4 regions of the Pseudomonas corni genome follow, and region 1 is predicted to be linked to each of the others. Evidence: predicted binding sites of a transcription regulator. Region 1 holds the regulator's gene; each other region holds the start of a gene.
What was found. Region 1 encodes sigma-54, which starts transcription at its own class of promoters, with help from an activator protein. Its sites were predicted from a motif close to ANTGGCATNNANNTTGCTNT; they were not measured.
Positions count from the first base shown of each region.

Region 2: a site for sigma-54 is predicted at 2,172-2,191, ahead of ACWKV9_RS20865 (pilin). Genes of this name have one in related genera too.
Region 3: a site for sigma-54 is predicted at 1,785-1,804, ahead of ACWKV9_RS14425 (CmpA/NrtA family ABC transporter substrate-binding protein). Genes of this name have one in related genera too.
Region 4: a site for sigma-54 is predicted at 1,805-1,824, ahead of ACWKV9_RS08095 (circularly permuted type 2 ATP-grasp protein). Genes of this name have one in related genera too.

Region 1 covers NZ_JBSKHW010000001.1:118,181-122,689, reverse strand. The annotation lists gene lptC (LPS export ABC transporter periplasmic protein LptC) at 1-276, shown strand, start outside; gene lptA (lipopolysaccharide transport periplasmic protein LptA) at 263-805, shown strand; gene lptB (LPS export ABC transporter ATP-binding protein) at 806-1,531, shown strand; gene ACWKV9_RS00465 (RNA polymerase factor sigma-54) at 1,725-3,218, shown strand; gene hpf (ribosome hibernation-promoting factor, HPF/YfiA family) at 3,297-3,605, shown strand; gene ptsN (PTS IIA-like nitrogen regulatory protein PtsN) at 3,618-4,082, shown strand; gene rapZ (RNase adapter RapZ) at 4,084-4,509, shown strand, end outside.
Region 2 covers NZ_JBSKHW010000014.1:120,340-124,848, reverse strand. The annotation lists gene ACWKV9_RS20875 (type II secretion system F family protein) at 1-313, opposite strand, end outside; gene pilB (type IV-A pilus assembly ATPase PilB) at 316-2,010, opposite strand; gene ACWKV9_RS20865 (pilin) at 2,235-2,678, shown strand; gene ACWKV9_RS20860 (O-antigen ligase family protein) at 2,752-4,173, shown strand; tRNA gene ACWKV9_RS20855 (tRNA-Thr) at 4,216-4,291, shown strand.
Region 3 covers NZ_JBSKHW010000008.1:125,482-129,990, forward strand. The annotation lists gene rmf (ribosome modulation factor) at 309-524, shown strand; gene ACWKV9_RS14420 (quinone-dependent dihydroorotate dehydrogenase) at 650-1,681, opposite strand; gene ACWKV9_RS14425 (CmpA/NrtA family ABC transporter substrate-binding protein) at 1,975-3,183, shown strand; gene ACWKV9_RS14430 (ANTAR domain-containing response regulator) at 3,197-3,772, shown strand; gene ACWKV9_RS14435 (nitrate/nitrite transporter) at 4,133-4,509, shown strand, end outside.
Region 4 covers NZ_JBSKHW010000003.1:217,421-221,929, reverse strand. The annotation lists gene ACWKV9_RS08100 (alpha-E domain-containing protein) at 1-349, opposite strand, end outside; gene ACWKV9_RS08095 (circularly permuted type 2 ATP-grasp protein) at 362-1,771, opposite strand; gene ACWKV9_RS08090 (ribonuclease E inhibitor RraB) at 2,040-2,378, opposite strand; gene ACWKV9_RS08085 (hypothetical protein) at 2,643-2,879, opposite strand; gene ACWKV9_RS08080 (LTA synthase family protein) at 3,028-4,509, opposite strand, start outside.

The DNA.
Region 1 (4,509 bases):
GTCGAGAGCAAGACAGCCGAGGTGTCTCCCGGCGGCGATCATGTAGAACTGATCGATTCCGTGCGCATCAACCGAACAGACGAAAAAAGCCGTACGACCATCATTACCAGCAGCCGCATGACGGTATTCCCTCAGAAGCAATATGCGGAAACCAAGCAAGCCGTTAGAATCGACGGCTTGGGCGGTGTAACGACGGCCATCGGCATGAAAGCGTATTTGAAAGACAGCAGGATGGACCTGCTCTCCAACGTAAGAGGACAGTATGACGCTCGTTAAAACCCTTCCTTTATTGCTCGGCCTGGGCGCAGCACTGGGAAGCGCGAGCGCCTGGTCTTTGCCGACAGACCGCGATCAGCCCATCCACATTCAGTCCGATGATGCGCAGCTCGATGACAAACAAGGCGTCGCCACTTACAAGGGCAACGTGATCATCACTCAGGGCAGCATGAAGATCACGGGTAACACCGTGACCATCACTCGTAACGCACAGGGCGAAGTCGACGTGTTCACCTCCGTCGGCAATCTTGCGTATTACGAGCAAAAACCCTCGGTCGACAAGCCGATCGTGCAGGCCTACGGCGTGACCATTCAGTACTTCGCGGCTCAGGATCGTATTGTCCTGATCGACAAGGCGAAGGTTATCAACGACGGCAACACGTCCGAAGGCGAGAAAATCGTCTACGACACCGTGAAGCAGGTCGTGAACGCCGGTCGTGCTAATGGCACCAAGATCACTACGCCGCGCCCAAGAATCGACATGGTTATCCAGCCGAAAAAGAAATCCGACCAGCAGAAGGCCCAGTAAATGGCAACGCTGAAAGCTCAGCACCTGGCGAAAAGCTACAAAGGTCGCCAGGTCGTCCGTGACGTGAGCCTGTCCATCGAAAGCGGTCAGATCGTTGGCTTGCTGGGGCCCAACGGCGCTGGCAAGACCACCTGTTTTTACATGATCGTCGGCCTGGTTCAGGCCGAACAGGGACGCGTCCTGATCGATGATCAAGACGTCAGCCACCAGCCCATGCATGGCCGTGCGCGCGCAGGCATCGGTTATTTGCCTCAGGAAGCCTCGATTTTCCGCAAGCTGTCCGTTGCCGATAACATCATGGCCATCCTGGAGACGCGCAAAGAACTGGATCGTCCTGCTCGTCGCAAAGAACTGGAAAGCCTGTTGCAGGAATTTCACATCACGCACATCCGCGACAACCTCGGGATGAGCCTGTCCGGCGGCGAGCGCCGCCGCGTCGAGATCGCACGCGCCCTGGCGACTTCACCCAAGTTCATCCTGCTCGATGAGCCGTTTGCCGGTGTCGACCCGATCTCGGTTGGCGACATCAAGCAAATCATTTACCACCTCAAGGCCAAAGGTATCGGTGTGCTGATCACCGATCACAACGTCCGCGAAACGCTGGATATCTGCGAAACCGCCTATATCGTCAACGATGGACAGCTGATTGCCGAAGGCGACTCAGACACTATTCTGGCGAACCAGTTGGTGAAAGAGGTATACCTCGGCCACGAGTTCCGCCTGTAATTGCTGCGATGACGCTCGATTGGCAGATGACTGAGCTAGACACCTCAGCCACCGATCGAATTTTAATTGTCATCGCACTCTAGGCAAACACTCTGGTTTCAGGCATATAATTTGCTTAAGTTGGCGCCCTGGCGCCCTGTAGTGGATGGCGCGCATATGCGCCGGCGAACGAATAAGGTGTTTAGCCCCTGCCATGAAACCTTCGCTAGTCTTGAGAATGGGCCAGCAGCTGACGATGACACCGCAGCTGCAGCAGGCCATCCGCTTACTCCAATTGTCGACTCTGGATCTCCAACAGGAAATTCAGGAGGCGCTGGAGTCCAATCCTATGCTCGAACGCCAGGAAGAAGGCGACGACTTCGATAATGCCGACCCCATGGCAGACAGCGTCGAGCAAAAGCCAAATCCTGATGTACAGGAACCGACCTACCAGGAATCCGCCCCCACCGTCGACAACCTCGAAGACGGCGAATGGAGCGAGCGCATTCCTAACGAATTGCCCGTCGATACGGCCTGGGAAGACGTTTACCAGACCAGCGCCAGCAGCCTGCCGAGCAACGACGATGACGAGTGGGATTTCACCACGCGCACATCGGTAGGCGAGAGCCTGCAAAGCCATCTGCTGTGGCAACTCAATCTTGCGCCTATGTCGGACACTGACCGGCTGATCGCCGTGACGTTGATTGACTGCATCAACAACCAGGGTTATCTGGACGAATCGCTCGATGAACTGCTCGACGCTTTCGATCCGGAACTGGACATCGAGCTGGATGAAATCGAAGCCGTTCTGCACCGTATCCAGCAGTTCGAGCCCGCCGGCATCGGCGCCCGCAACCTCAGCGAATGTCTGTTGCTGCAACTACGCCAGCTGCCTGCCAAGACCAAGTGGTTGGCTGAAGCCCAGCGCCTGGTCAGCGATTACATCGATCTGTTGGGTAGTCGCGACTATGCCCAGCTGATGCGCCGAATGAAGATCAAGGAAGACGATCTTCGTCAGGTCATCGAGCTGGTGCAGAGCCTGAACCCGCGTCCTGGTTCACAGATTGAGTCCACGGAAGCCGAATACGTTGTGCCTGACGTGATCGTGCGCAAACACAACGAACGCTGGCTGGTTGAACTCAATCAGGAATCAGTGCCGCGACTGCGTGTTAATCCGCAGTACGCAGGGTTCGTGCGCCGGGCTGACACCAGCGCCGACAACACCTTCATGCGCAACCAGTTGCAAGAGGCCCGTTGGTTCATCAAGAGTCTGCAGAGCCGAAACGAGACGCTGATGAAGGTTGCCACGCAGATCGTGGAGCATCAGCGCGGCTTCCTCGAATACGGTGATGAAGCGATGAAGCCGTTGGTGCTGCACGACATCGCTGAAGCGGTCGGCATGCACGAATCGACGATTTCCCGGGTTACCACGCAAAAGTTCATGCACACGCCGCGCGGTATTTACGAGCTGAAATACTTCTTTTCCAGCCACGTCAGTACTTCTGAAGGCGGCGAATGTTCGTCCACGGCCATTCGCGCAATCATCAAAAAACTGGTTGCGGCCGAAAATCAGAAAAAGCCATTGAGTGACAGTAAGATCGCTGGTTTACTGGAGGCACAAGGCATTCAAGTGGCACGTCGCACAGTCGCCAAGTACCGCGAGTCTCTAGGGATAGCGCCTTCCAGCGAGCGCAAGCGACTGATGTAGAGGTCACATGCCACAGCGTTCCAGTGGCAGGCAACCAAGCCTGCCTCTTTTATGCACTGGCAACGAAGGAGAAGCTGTATGCAAGTCAACATCAGTGGACACCAACTGGAAGTGACCAAGCCCCTGCGTGAATACATCGAGCTCAAACTCAAGAAGCTCGAAGGGCACTTTGACAAGATTACCAATGTGCAGGTGACGATGGCCGTCGAGAAGCTTAAACAGAAGATCGAGGCCACCCTGCATATCCCTGGTGGAGAGGTGGTTGCCAATGCGGAGCATGACGATATGTACGCTGCAATCGACCTACTCACTGACAAGCTCGACAGACAATTGCTCAAGCATAAGGAAAAGCAGCAAAGCATCCTCAAAGGTGCGGCCGCTCGCTGACACTCCCTACCCATGATCCGACTTGAAAATATCCTGACCCCTGGCCGTTCCCTCGTGAACGTGCCAGGCGGCAGTAAAAAAGCTGTACTCGAAGCGATTGCCAAAGTTATTGGGCAGCAGGTGCCCGACCTTGACCAGCAAACCGTCTACGAGAGTCTGATAGCCCGCGAAAAACTGGGCTCCACCGGTTTCGGCAATGGCATCGCCATTCCGCATTGCCGGCTCAAGGGCTGCATCAGCCCGATCAGCGCCCTGCTCCACCTCAGCCATCCCGTAGATTTCGACGCCATTGACGGCGCGCCGGTAGACTTGCTGTTCGTTCTGCTGGTCCCGGAAGCGGCTACCGATGCGCACCTCGAACTGCTGCGCCAGATTGCCAGTATGCTCGACCGCAAAGAAGTGCGAGAACGGCTTCGTGCAGCCCCAAGCGGCGAAGCGCTCTATCAAGTGGTACTCGACGAGCAAACCGGGCACTAACATGCGCATGATCATCGTCAGCGGCCGCTCCGGCTCAGGCAAGAGTACGGCCCTCGATGTGCTGGAAGATAGCGGCTTTTACTGCGTTGACAACCTGCCCGCAGGCCTGCTGCCTGAACTGGCAGAACGTGCGTTGATCAACAGCGAACTGGCCGAACCACTGCTTGCAGTGTCCATCGATGCCCGTAACCTGCCCAGCCACCTCACGCGCTTTCCAAGGATGCTCGAAGAGGTACGCTCGCGACACATCCAGTGCGATGTGCTGTTTCTCGATGCCGACGAGCCGACCTTGCTCAAGCGCTTTTCTGAAACCCGTCGTCGTCACCCGCTCAGCAACGCCACGCGCTCATTGGCCGAAGCCATACGCGACGAGAAAACCCTGCTCGGGCCGATCATCGACCTGGCCGACCTGACCATCGACACCACT
Region 2 (4,509 bases), on a different contig from region 1:
CAAGCGCCCGCATGTTCGGGTTATCGGTTCCCTCGATGATGATATCGAACGACTGGAGCAGCGGTACGCCAGCCTTCATCATCGTCGCCATCTGGCGGCTGAAGAAGGCAATGTCCAACGGTTTTATCTTCTTGCCCTTGCCAAAAATCGAAACGGATTTCTTCCGCACCTTGGTGGGGTTGATTCCCTGTTTACGGAGCTGCGCTTTGACCAGCGGCGGGTTGTGGCCACTTATTTCACCACTAACCTTGGTTCCCTTTTTATCTAGCCCTTCCCAGGTGAAAACGCTGACTTTTACTGCCTTGGTCGCCATGCTTAATCCTTGGTCACCCGGTTGATTTCCTCAAGGCTGGTCACGCCTTGCATGGCCTTCATCAAGCCAGAGGTGCGCAGATCATTGTATCCGTCCTTGCGCATCTGCTCGGAAATCTCGATGGAGTTGCCTTCTTCCATGATGATGCGTTCCAGTGCCGGTGTGCTTTTCACGACCTCGTAAATACCGACGCGGCCTTTGTAGCCGCCGTTGCAGTGTTCGCAGCCTACGGGAGAGTAAAGCTTGAACTCGCCGATTTTCGACTCCGGGAAACCTTCTGCAATTAAAGCCTCACGAGGGATGTCAGCCTCTTTTTTGCAGTGGGGGCACAGTTTTCGGGCCAGCCGCTGAGCGATGATCAGGTTGATTGCAGTGGCAATGTTGAATGCGGCGACGCCCATGTGATGTAACCGCGTCAGGGTTTCTGCCGCGCTGTTGGTGTGGAGTGTTGAAAGCACCATGTGACCGGTTTGCGAAGCTTTAATCGCAATCTCAGCCGTTTCCAAATCTCGAATCTCGCCCACCATGATCACATCCGGGTCCTGACGCAGAAATGCTCTGAGCGCCTGAGAAAAGTCCATGCCCTGACGTGGGTTAACGTTTACCTGGTTGATGCCTTCCAGGTTAATTTCCACTGGGTCTTCGGCTGTGGAGATGTTGATGTCCACGGTGTTCAGAATATTTAGGCCGGTATACAGCGAAACGGTTTTACCGGAGCCGGTGGGACCGGTCACAAGAATCATGCCTTGCGGCTGGCGCAGCGCTTCCAGATAAAGCGCTTTTTGCTCCGGCTCGTAGCCCAGCGCATCGATGCCCATTTGTGCGGTGGTCGGGTCAAGAATCCGCATCACGATCTTCTCGCCCCACAACGTCGGCAGGGTGTTAACCCGGAAATCGATCGCGCGGTTTTTCGAGATGCGCAGCTTGATCCGGCCGTCCTGCGGCTTGCGGCGCTCGGAGATATCCAGACTCGCCATGACTTTCAGGCGCGCGGCGATGCGTCCCGCCAAATGAATGGGTGGCTTCGCCACTTCGTGCAGAATTCCGTCGGTTCGCAGCCGCACGCGGAAGATTTTTTCATACGGCTCGAAGTGCAGGTCAGAAGAGCCCAGACGGATCGCATCCATCAGCATCTTGTTGACGAAGCGCACAACCGGCGCATCGTCTGCATCCTGTCCACCAATAGAGCTTTCTTTGCTTTCATCGACCGCTTCGATTTCCAGCCCCAGATCGACGTCAGCCAAGTCGCCCATCCCGGTGTGACTGTCGAAAAACTTATCGATGGCGCTGGTAAGCTTGTCGTCTTCAACCAGGATTGCTTCCGTTGTCAAACCAGTGCTGAACTGGATGTCGGTAATGGCTTGATGATTCGTTGGGTCTGAGATGCCTACGAACAGCTTGTTGCCACGTCGCCATAAAGGCAGGGCGCTGTGCTGGCGCACGAGCTTTTCGCTCACTAACCCCCTTGGTTGGCTTTCTTTATCCAGCACGCTGAGGTCAAGAAAAGGAATGCCGAACTGGTCCGACGCCACCTCGGCCAGCGTCAGGCTTTTGACCAGCTTGTTCTGAACCAGGTAATTGACCAGCGAAACCTTGTCGCGACGGGACTGTTGGTAGGCCTGCTGGGCAGTTTTTTCATTGAGCAGTTCGGCAACAACGAGTTGCTTGGCCAAACCGGTTAGGACGACATCAGTCATTACAGCCACCAGACGCAGACAATAGGTGGTTTATAGCGCAGTCGGGCTTTGCTGCCAAATGTAGACAGGTCTTATGACAAAAATTGTCAGTTACTGTCGCAAGGGGGGCAGTTTTCAGGTTGGAAATTGAGTAGGACCATCGGCGTTGGCATAGATCAGAACTTGGCATGGCATGTGCTCTCGCTTATACAAGGCACACTTTATTGACGCCTGGAGAGATGGATATGAATGTGAAGATGAACGTACAGAAGGGCTTCACCCTGATCGAACTGATGATCGTAGTCGCGATCATCGGTATCTTGGCGGCAGTAGCACTTCCTGCTTACCAGAACTACACTTTGAAAGCTCGTTACAGCGAAGTAACGTCTGTTGCTGATGCGTATAAAACTGCGGTTGCTATGTGCATCTCGTCGTTGAACACGCCAACAGGTTGCGCTCTGGGTACGAATGACATTCCGGCAACAACTTCCACTGCGTACGTCGCGAGTGTCGGGGTTGCCGATGGTGTGATTACTGTTACGCCGAAAGCAACCGGTGGTATTTCTGCCGCATCAACTTACACGCTGACCCCAGTCGTCACGGCTGGTGCCACCAATTGGACAGTGGGCGGCGGCTGCTTGGCAGCACAAGGTACTACTCCAATCCTATGTAAAGCAGCTGGTTCTTGATTTAACGGTTGATAAAAAGGCGCTTAACGGCGCCTTTTTTATTTTCAGTAATCGACTCCTGTGGCAGGGCGCTATGAGTTTTTTCACGTCATCAACTTCCAAGTTTTACGGGGGAGGATTTCTTTTTTTACTTTTCGCACCGGTGGTTTTCAACTCGATATCGGGAAATAATTGGCAGCGTGTCTCCCAATGCGTGATTGCCCTGCTTTGCTTGTTGGCGATCATTCTATTTTTCGCAAATAATCCAAATACCGCCGTACTGAATCAACGTCAACGAGTGCCGGGAATACTGATCTTCTGTCTCGCTATGCTTTCGGTGATGAACGCCCATCAAACGACATGGGCTTTCGTGGAGTTTTCCTTACTCACCGCCAGCTGTTGTATTGCCTGCGCAGTGGCGCTCGAACGTAGAAATCGAGGGGCGAGTTTTGATCGCTTAGTGATTTCATTCGTCTTGCTACTGTGCACCATCAAAAGCGTGCAGTTTATTGCTGCCACGACTGCTGCGTTCACCAGTGGGCTTGCGACGTTCAATACCCTTCTATTGCTCGAGGGGTTTTCCAACCCTCGCTTCTACGGCCAGTTCCAAACCTTCACCCTCCCGCTCCTGGCGGCCCCTCTGCTGTTAAATACATCTAAGCCCTCGACCAAAACCTGGATATTCGCGTTGCTCGCATGCTGGTGGATGATCGCCATCTGTGGCGGAACACGCGGTACATGGCTAGGTATGGGATGCGCGGCGGCGGTCCTTTTTCTCTGTGGGCCGCATGGCCGACGCTGGTGCTCCTGGCAACTTGGTGCCACGGCAGTTGGCTTAGTGCTGTTCTGGTGTTTGTTCAGCCTGCTCCCCAGTTTTCTTGGTATCGAGATGCTCAACTTTGCTGGTGACCGGCTGACTACCAGTTTGTCTGCCCGAGAGGTCATCTGGCACCAGGCATGGGAGATGATCAAAGAGCGTCCACTGCTGGGTTTCGGTCCCATGCATTTCGCGGACATTCACAACCCGGTTGCAGCCCATCCTCATCAAGCGATTTTGCAATGGGCGTGTGAATGGGGCGTGCCGTCGACGTTGTTGGTTGGATGGCTGGCGGCCCGAGGGCTGCTTGCGACACTTATGCTGATCCGAAAGAACGCAGCTTCTAGCGAGCCAGTCGATCTACTACGTATTTGTCTGTTCGCCAGTTTGCTGGGCGCATTAGCGCAATCGATGGTCGATGGCGTGATCGTCATGCCGTATTCGCAACTCTGGTTGGCGATTGTGGTGGGTTGGCTAATGGGCATTCATGAGTGGTCTGTCACGCCTGAACCAAGTGGGCCGGTCCTGCGATGGGGGTGGATGGCGACAATGATATTGGCGGTCGGATTTCTGATGTACGTTGTCGCCCGCGACTTCCCCCATCTGGATGAGCGGGAGCAGCAATACGGCCATGATTTTGGCGGAAATTTGCAGCCTCGTTTCTGGCTACAGGGCTTCATCGGGGTAAAAACTGAGTAGCTTGCTGAGCGCTATGTTCGCTGCTAGCGTTGCCACATGAGCGCCGAAATAGCTCAGTCGGTAGAGCAGCGCACTCGTAACGCGAAGGTCGTAGGTTCGATTCCTATTTTCGGCACCAGAAACACGAAAACCCCGGTCCTCAAGACCGGGCTTTTTCGTTTCTATGGTAGTAGGTACCGCCACGACGCGGGCCCTGTAGGAGCCAACTTGTTGGCGAGGCGGTCAATGCGGTGTGTCGGCCGGGCCTTGAAGACGCCAAGATAAGCCTGAGACAAAAAACTGTGGTGGGCCTGCTGGCCTCTTCGCGGACGGGTCCGCTCCCACAAGGTTTATGTT
Region 3 (4,509 bases), on a different contig from region 1:
AGCAGTCGATATTGAGACACAGTCTCGATATGCCTGTAGAGCCCCATATACAGGGGTTCACAAAAATAACTGCCTGCGAATGAAGCCTCTGCTTATGGTCTTAATACCCCAAACATGACTTTCTTATGACAAAACGGTCATTCACAGCGCCCGATGCATTGGTTAGAAACAACACAGGTTGTCGTCGCAATGACGGCAGCACCTAAGCCCGCGACGCCGGCAGCGGGTACCAACGGCAGAGAATTTCTGCCCGACCTCGACATGAGGTCTCAAGGGACATTACAGTCAACAAACGAGGGCAACACCCTATGAGAAGACTTAAGCGTGATCCGTTGGAAAGAGCATTTTTACGCGGATATCAATTTGGTGTTCATGGAAAATCCCGTGAGCTTTGCCCCTTTACTCTACCGTCAGTACGCCAAGCCTGGATCAACGGCTGGCGAGAAGGACGCGGCGACAACTGGGACGGTATGACCGGCACTGCGGGTATCCACAGACTCAACGAACTTCACGCGGTCGGCTAAACACACATAAGGGAACGTGCGACTAAATAATTTTTCGATCTCATCACACCATGCGTGCCCCATCCGGGCCGCGGGCCAAAGCCCAGGGGGTTCCGTCAAGGAACCCCCTTTTTATTGGTCCAGGTTCAGCTGGCGGGACGAGGCATCGCCGCGATTGCATCGACAGACTGGCGTATCAGCGCCGGCCCTTTATAGATGAAGCCAGAATAAATCTGCACCAGACTGGCACCGGCAGCGATTTTCTCGGCCGCGTGTTTGCCCTCCGTGATCCCACCAGCGGCAATGATCGGCAACCTACCGCCCAACTCAGCGGCCAGCACCTTGACGATGTGCGTGCTTTGTTCACGTACCGGTGCGCCGGACAACCCGCCCGTCTCATCAGCATGGGGCAGCCCTTCGACGCCTTGGCGGCTGAGGGTAGTGTTGGTCGCGATCACGGCGTCCATTCCGGATTCGATCAAAGCGCGAGCGACCAGCGCGGTTTCTTCATCGCTCATGTCGGGCGCGATTTTGATTGCCAGTGGCACGTGCTTGCCGTGGATTTGAGTCAAAGCGAGTTGGCGAACCTTCAGCGCTTCAAGAAGTTGCTTGAGCGAATCGCCAAACTGCAGACTGCGCAGGCCCGGTGTATTGGGTGAGCTGACATTGACCGTGATGTAGCTGGCGTGGGCGTAAACCTTGTCCAGGCAGATCAGGTAATCGTCAACGGCGCGCTCCACCGGAGTGCTGAAGTTTTTGCCGATATTGATGCCCAGGATGCCGTCGAATTTGGCGGCCTGCACGCGGCTGACCAGGTTATCAACGCCCAGGTTGTTGAACCCCATGCGGTTGATGATGCCTTCGGCATGGGGCAGGCGGAAGATGCGTGGCTTGGGATTGCCGGGCTGTGCCAGGGGGGTGACAGTGCCAATTTCGACGAAACCGAAGCCCAGTTGCGAGAAGCCGTCGATGGCCGCGCCATTTTTGTCCAGGCCTGCCGCCAAACCAACCGGGTTCGGAAATTCAAGGCCCATGACCGTCGTCGACAACTTGACCGGCGCCTTGTTGAACAGACTGTTGATGCCCAACCGCCCTCCCGCACCGATCAGGTCGATCGACAGGTCGTGGGAGGCTTCCGGGGAAAGTTTGAACAGTAACTGGCGGGCCAGGTTATACATGGGCGGGCGCGGCTCGTTGCGGCTGAATTCAGCGGGCGATTATAGACGCCACACCGATGCAGCGCGAGGCCTGTCCTGAACTTTGCGCAGCGACCGCCCCGTCGCTGGCATATCGCTTGCTTCGCTTATGCATCGAACTCGTTCCAATGACGGAGCGGATCATCTGACAATGGCGTCGCGACTATCCTTGCTCAGGCAGCGGGTGGAGCGACGCTTTTTTTATGGAAGTCGTGTGGTACAGCTCAGCGACGCAACATAAGCCAGCCATCGCGACTTCAAGCGGGACCGAAAACATGAATGAATCAATAAGCAGCACATTGGCCTGGGTGGCGGGCAGCGACGCCCCGGAACTTAGCAGTATCGATGTCGGCTTCATGGCGCTGACCGACAGCGCATCCCTGGTGGTCGCGGCGACTCAGGGCTTCGCGCAGCCGTATGGACTGAACATCAATCTGCATCGGCAAACGTCCTGGGCCAATCTGCGGGACAAACTGGTCAACGGCCAGCTCCACGCCGCCCACAGCCTGTACGGCCTGATCTACGCCGCGCAACTGGGCATTGGCGGACAAGCCACGGACATGGCGGTGTTGATGGGGCTTAATCAGAATGGCCAGAGCATCAATGTCTCCCGGGCCTTGCAGGACGCCGGAGTGATCACTCCTGAGGCGCTGGACCGGCGCACGCACCAAAGCGATCCAAAACTGACCTTCGCCCAGACCTTTCCCACCGGCAATCACGCAATGTGGTTGTACTACTGGCTGGCGAGTCAAGGCATTCACCCGCTCAACGATGTCGACAGCGTGGTGGTGCCGCCGCCGCAAATGGTTGCCCACCTTGAGGCTGGCCGCATTGACGGTTTCTGCGTGGGTGAACCGTGGGGCGCCAGCGCAGTGGCTCAGGATCTGGGCTTTACCATGGCCACCTCTCAGGCAATCTGGCCGGATCACCCGGAAAAAGTACTCGGCTGTACCCGTGAATTTGTCGAGCAGTATCCCAACACCGCACGGGCACTGATCATGGCGGTACTAGAGGCAAGCCGCTTCATCGAACAAAGTGTCGACAACCGTTGCAGTACGGCGCAATTGCTCAGCGCCAGCGACTATGTCGATGCCCCGGTGGAATCCATCGAGTCGCGATTGCTGGGCAAGTACGTCGACGGGCTGGGTAATCACTGGCAGGACCATCACCCGGTACGTTTCTACAATAATGGCGAGGTCAACCTGCCCTATTTGTCCGACGGCATGTGGTTCATGACCCAGTTCCGTCGGTGGGGATTGTTGCGCGAAGACCCCGACTACCTGGCCATTGCCCGGCAGGTGCAGCAACTTGCGCTTTATGCCCAGGCGGCCGAAGCGCTCGGCGTGCCGGTCCCCTCCGCGCCCATGCGCAGCAGTCAGTTGATCGACGGCAAGGTCTGGGACGGCAGTGATCCGGCGGGCTATGCGCGCAGCTTCAAGCTGCATGCGTTGGCCGATACCGCCCCCATCGCGCTCGATCGTTGAGGAGGATGCCAACATGCTGCGTATCCTGCTGATAAACGACACGCCGAAAAAGGTCGGACGCCTCAAGGCCGCACTGATCGAAGCCGGGTTTGAGGTCATCGACGAGTCAGGACTGATCATCGACTTGCCCGCGCGCGTCGAGGCGGTACGTCCGGACGTAATCTTGATCGACACCGAATCCCCGGGCCGCGATGTGATGGAGCAAGTGGTGCTGGTGACCCGCGATCTGCCGCGACCGATCGTGATGTTCACCGACGAACACGACCCCGGCGTCATGCGCCAGGCAATCAAATCAGGCGTCAGCGCCTACATCGTCGAAGGCATCCACGCACAGCGCTTGCAGCCGATTCTTGATGTCGCCATGGCGCGTTTCGAAAGCGATCAGGACTTGCGCGCCCAGCTGCATGCCCGTGATCAGCAACTCGCCGAGCGTAAGCGCATAGAACTGGCGAAGGGGCTGCTGATGAAAATGAAAAGCTGTAACGAAGAAGAGGCTTACACCCTGATGCGCCGTCAGGCCATGAGCCGGCAACAGAAGCTGATTCAAGTGGCCGAGCAGATCATCGCCATGAGCGAGTTGCTGGGCTAGCGTCCAACAACCCTTGTAGGAGCGCGCTCGCCCGCGAAGGTTTTCTGTCCGCAAGGGGATATGAAACTGACACACCGTTTTCGCGGGCAAGCGCGCTCCTACATTTCGATCACCGGACATACTGGCCCACGTTTTGCTTTGTAAACCGCACAGGTAGCCAACGGCGGTTGCCCCACTCACGACAAAGACGTCGCACCCCTCTTCGCTCAGGCGGATCGGGCTGCGACGTTTTTTGCGTTTTGGACCCAGTGTTTTTGGGCCGGGTGGAGCGCCGGATTGTGGTGCTTCACCTGCAGGATCTGACCCGTTGCAGTGCGAGTTCGCCTCGCCCGCCACATTCCTTTGCAGATGAGGTGTTTGATGAATACGAGTTTCTGGAAGGCCGGCCACAAACCGACACTGTTTGCAGCGTTCCTGTATTTCGACCTGAGCTTCATGGTCTGGTACCTGCTCGGTCCGCTGGCCGTTCAAATTGCCGCCGACCTGCACCTGACCACTCAACAACGAGGGCTGATGGTCGCCACGCCGATCCTGGCAGGCGCCATCCTGCGTTTTTTGATGGGCATGCTGGCTGATCAGTTGTCGCCGAAAACCGCCGGCATCATCGGCCAGATCATCGTCATCGTGGCGCTGTTCGGCGCTTGGCAGCTGGGCATTCACAGCTACGAACAAGCGTTGGTGCTAGGTCTGTTCCTGGGCATGGCTGGCGCATCGTTCGCCGTTGCCCTGCCGCTGGC
Region 4 (4,509 bases), on a different contig from region 1:
GGTACGTGGCGTTGATGTTTTCCCACATGTCCGCGGTAATACGCCCACGCACTGCGTGCGCACTGGCCCGCGCCGCGCCGAGGCAACTGTAGATACTGGCGGGGTTTTCGGCATCCAGCGCGAAGAAATGCAGCAAGCGTTCGGCATGCAGTTCGCCATGACGCTCCAGATAATCGTCCAGGGTTCCGGTGATCAAAAGCGGCATGGCGATTTCATTCAAGCCATCGCCGCGACCGTCCTGAGGCATCAGGGACAGCGAGTAACTGACGTCCAGCATCCGTGCGAGGTTTTCAGCCCGCTCCAGGTAGCGCGACATCCAATATAAATCCGAGGCAGTTCTACTTAGCATTGGCAGGCATCCTTAATCCTCGACCACCCAGGTATCTTTCGTTCCTCCACCCTGCGACGAGTTGACCACCAGCGAACCTTCACGCAGCGCAACACGGGTAAGTCCACCAGGGACCACGCGGGTTTCGCGGCCAGCCAGAACGAACGGGCGCAGGTCGATGTGTCGCGGGGCGATGCCGTTCTCGACAAACGTCGGACAGGTCGACAGGCACAACGTAGGTTGGGCGATATACAAATGGGGCTTGGCTTTGAGCCTGGCACGGAAGGATTCGATTTCGGCAGCGGTGGCCGCCGGGCCGACCAACATCCCGTAACCGCCCGAGCCTTGAGTCTCCTTGACCACCAGATCACCAAGGTTGGCCAGTACGTGGGACAGCTCTTCAGGCTTGCGGCACTGCCAGGTCGGCACGTTTTTCAGAATCGGCTCTTCGTCCAGATAGAAACGAATCATGTCGGTCACGAACGGATAGATCGACTTGTCGTCGGCAACGCCGGTCCCGATGGCGTTTGCCAAGACCACGTTGCCGGAGCGATAGGCCGACAGCAGACCCGGCACACCCAGCATCGAATCGGGATTGAACGCCAGCGGGTCGAGGAACGCGTCATCGAGACGACGGTAAATCACGTCGACCGCTTTGGCTCCGTTGGTGGTGCGCATGAACACCCGATCATCACGCACGAACAGATCCGCGCCTTCCACCAGCTCCACGCCCATTTCACGGGCCAGAAACGCATGCTCGAAAAACGCGCTATTGAAGCGCCCGGGTGTCAGCACCACGACACTTGGGTTATCCAGCGGGCTGGAACTCTTGAGCGTGTCGAGCAGCAAATTAGGGTAGTGATCGATAGGTGCGATGCGTTGGGCGGCGAACAACTCCGGGAACAAACGCATCATCATCTTGCGGTCTTCGAGCATGTAGCTCACGCCGCTAGGTGTACGCAGGTTGTCTTCCAGAACGTAATACGTGCCATCGCCATCGCGCACCAGATCGACACCGGAAATGTGCGAATAGAGGTCGCGATGCAGATTCAGGCCTTGCATCGCGAGCTGGTATTGCTCGTTGGCGAGTACTTGTTCGGCGGGGATGATCCCGGCCTTGATAATGCGTTGATCGTGATAAAGGTCGGCGAGAAACATGTTCAGCGCCTTGACGCGCTGAATGCAACCACGCTCGACAATCCGCCATTCACTGGCGGGAATACTGCGCGGAATGGTATCGAAAGGGATCAGTCGTTCGGTCCCCTGCTCATCGCCGTACAGGGTGAACGTGATCCCGGCGCGATGAAACAAAAGATCGGCCTCACGCCTGCGCTGAGCCAGAAGCTCAGGGGGCGCTTCACCCAACCAACGGGCAAATTCCCGATAATGCGGGCGGACCACGCCGCCTGCATCGTACATCTCATCATAAAAGGTGCGGATCATGCCGTACTCCTTGTCACCATGGACCCATGGACCTTCGCAAGGCCCGTGCCAGCGGCATAAACGCTTAAAAATCAGTTGGTTAAACAATATGGCGTAGCGTCTCGCACCATTCCTGTGCAGGAAGAGCTCTAACCAATTCTCCCGCGCCTCATTGAGAAGCATGGGGGTAAGCTGCAAGCTTCAAGCTTCAAGCGGTAGGATTCAAGCTACAGACACCGCCCGCTTTTGCTTGCAGCTTGCAGCTTTCGGCTTGCAGCCGCCGACAGGCTCAATTAAAGCGCCTGATCTCCTGAGTCACGCCCCACCCTTCAACTTCGCCGTCCAGCGGGTCGATTGCGGTCTGTAGGTCCTGTTCGAAATCGCCGATCCCGTCATAGGTGGCGTACATCACTTTGCTCAGCTGCAAATGCCAGGCGCCGTCATCGCGCGCGTTGATCTGGGCATTAAGGGACTCACCACGAAATTGATCCGCCGCCTGACGTGCCCGCTCCTCGTCCGGGAAGACAGCATAAAACTCGATGGGGTGGATACGTGCGAAGTCGAAACCGCCTTCCTTCATGCGGCGCAGCACGTTGCTGCTGATGTCTTCTTGATAGGCTGTGCTCATGAAACGTCCTCCTATACAACGATAGATAGAGTTTCAACGATCCCTGAACGTCCTCTCCCAGAGGGCCGCTACACGACGGACAATCCGCCGCGCGGGACTCAAGCATGTCGCTTCAAGGCCGGTACTGCTTTTCCTCACCGGGCATCGGTACTCGAGCTGGCTGGGGTAGATGCTTCACCGGCCTCATTGGCAGACTACGCCCATTAATAGCGAGTTGCCAATTGCCACTTGAAGGCTTTCCGGTTCATCAAGACAGGTGTTAAATCACGACGCTTCGACGATCGAAATGATCTGTACCGCGTTCTGCTCTTTAAGTGTTTTCACCGTCGGCTCGGCAGTCCGACCCTCCAGATCATTCAGGTCCAGGTCGCTTGCGACCGGAAACAGGTGCGGGCGCAAATGCTGGGCGGCCTCCTCTTCACTGGGGCGCTGATCGGATTCAAGATCGAGGGTTTGCTGTACGCCATCTTTATCCAGAAACGAAACGGTCCAGACTTTCATCAATATCTCCTCAACCAGGCCGCAAACCGGCCTACCGAAATCGGACTTGGTTTTTTACCCTTTCGTTCAACCTGTTTGTCACCCAAGGCCCTGTTTAGCAGGCAAAAAAAAGAGGCCGCAATGGCCTCTTTTTCATGCAGCGGACTGCTTATGGCTTGGCGTCTTTGACCCCGGCCGTGTTGTCCAGCAGGCTTTTGGTTGCAGTCTGCAGGAAGCTGTCGAGCTTCTTGCGCAGCTCGGCCACATCCGGCGCATCCGGTACCAGTTCGGCATGGGGCTTGTTGCCCAGGGTGTAGGCGTAAATCTTGGGCTCCATTTCCTTGGGCTCGATGAGGATGCGGTCACCGGTGACGATGGCCACGGTCTGCTCGCTGCCCGAGGGCTTGATCACGCCAAAACCCTTGTCGCCTTCCGGCAGGTTCAGCAGATCACGACCCCAGCACTGATGAACTGTGTCGCCACCCAGACGCCCCATGATGGTCGGCACGATATCGATCTGCGTTCCGACGATGCTGCTACGGGTGCCGAACTTCTCTTGAATGCCCGGCGCGATCATCAGCATCGGCACGTTGAAACGGCCCAGATCCATTTCAGTGATCTGCTCGTTGTTGCCGAAGCCGTGGTCGCCGACGACGATGAACAGGGTGTCTTTGTAGTAAGGCTCTTTCTTGGCTTTCTCGAAGAACTGACCCAGCGCCCAGTCGGAGTAACGCATGGCGGTCAAGTGCTCATCCAGCGAGCCGTGGCCGGTCACGCGTTCAACCGGCAGGTTGGTCGGCAAGGCGTATGGCGTGTGATTGGAAAGCGTCTGCAGCAACGCATAGAACGGACGGCCCTTGTCTTCCCTGGCTTTGAGCTCCTGAGCGCCGCGATCGAACATGTCCTGATCAGACACGCCCCACGTCGGGTCTGAGAACACCGGATTGACGAAGTCGTTACGCCCGATGAAGTTGGTCATGCCCTGGTTGCTGAAGAAACCGGACTGGTTATCCCAGGCAAAGTCACCGTTGTAGACGTACACGTCGTCGTACTTGCGTGCGCCGCTGAGCAACTGGGGCAGGCCGGACAGTTTGTGGCTGCCTTCTGGCGTCTGCATCAGGTACTCGAAACCTGGCAGGTTCGGGAAGCAGGCCATGGTCGCGAACATACCCTGATGGGTGTGCGTGCCGTTGGAGAAGAAACGGTCGAACAGCAGGCCTTCTTTGGACAGCTTGTCGAAGTACGGCGTGATGTTGGATTCGTCGCCCAGAGCACCGACCGAATGACCGGCGAAGCTCTCCATGAGGATCACTACGACGTTCTTGATTGGCAGGGTCTTGTCGGCTGGCGGCGAGAAGTTGCGACGAACCGCTGCGGTATCCGGATCGACCAGTTTGTCGTTGGCGGTCATCAGCATGTCGCGCACAGTCTGTTGCGCCTGGGCAGTGGGCAACGTGCCCTTCCAGATGTTATCGCGGTCTTCGGACATCCGGCTCTTGGCGGCTGCGATCAACGTCAGCGTGCCATTGAGGCCCAGGGTGTTGGCGAAATTGGATTCGGTGGTGTAAGCATCGCCCCAGCGCAGCGGCGGCCCTTGACGCAACGTACCGCGAGCCGCCACGACAGCGATCAGCAGGCAGACGACGAAGAC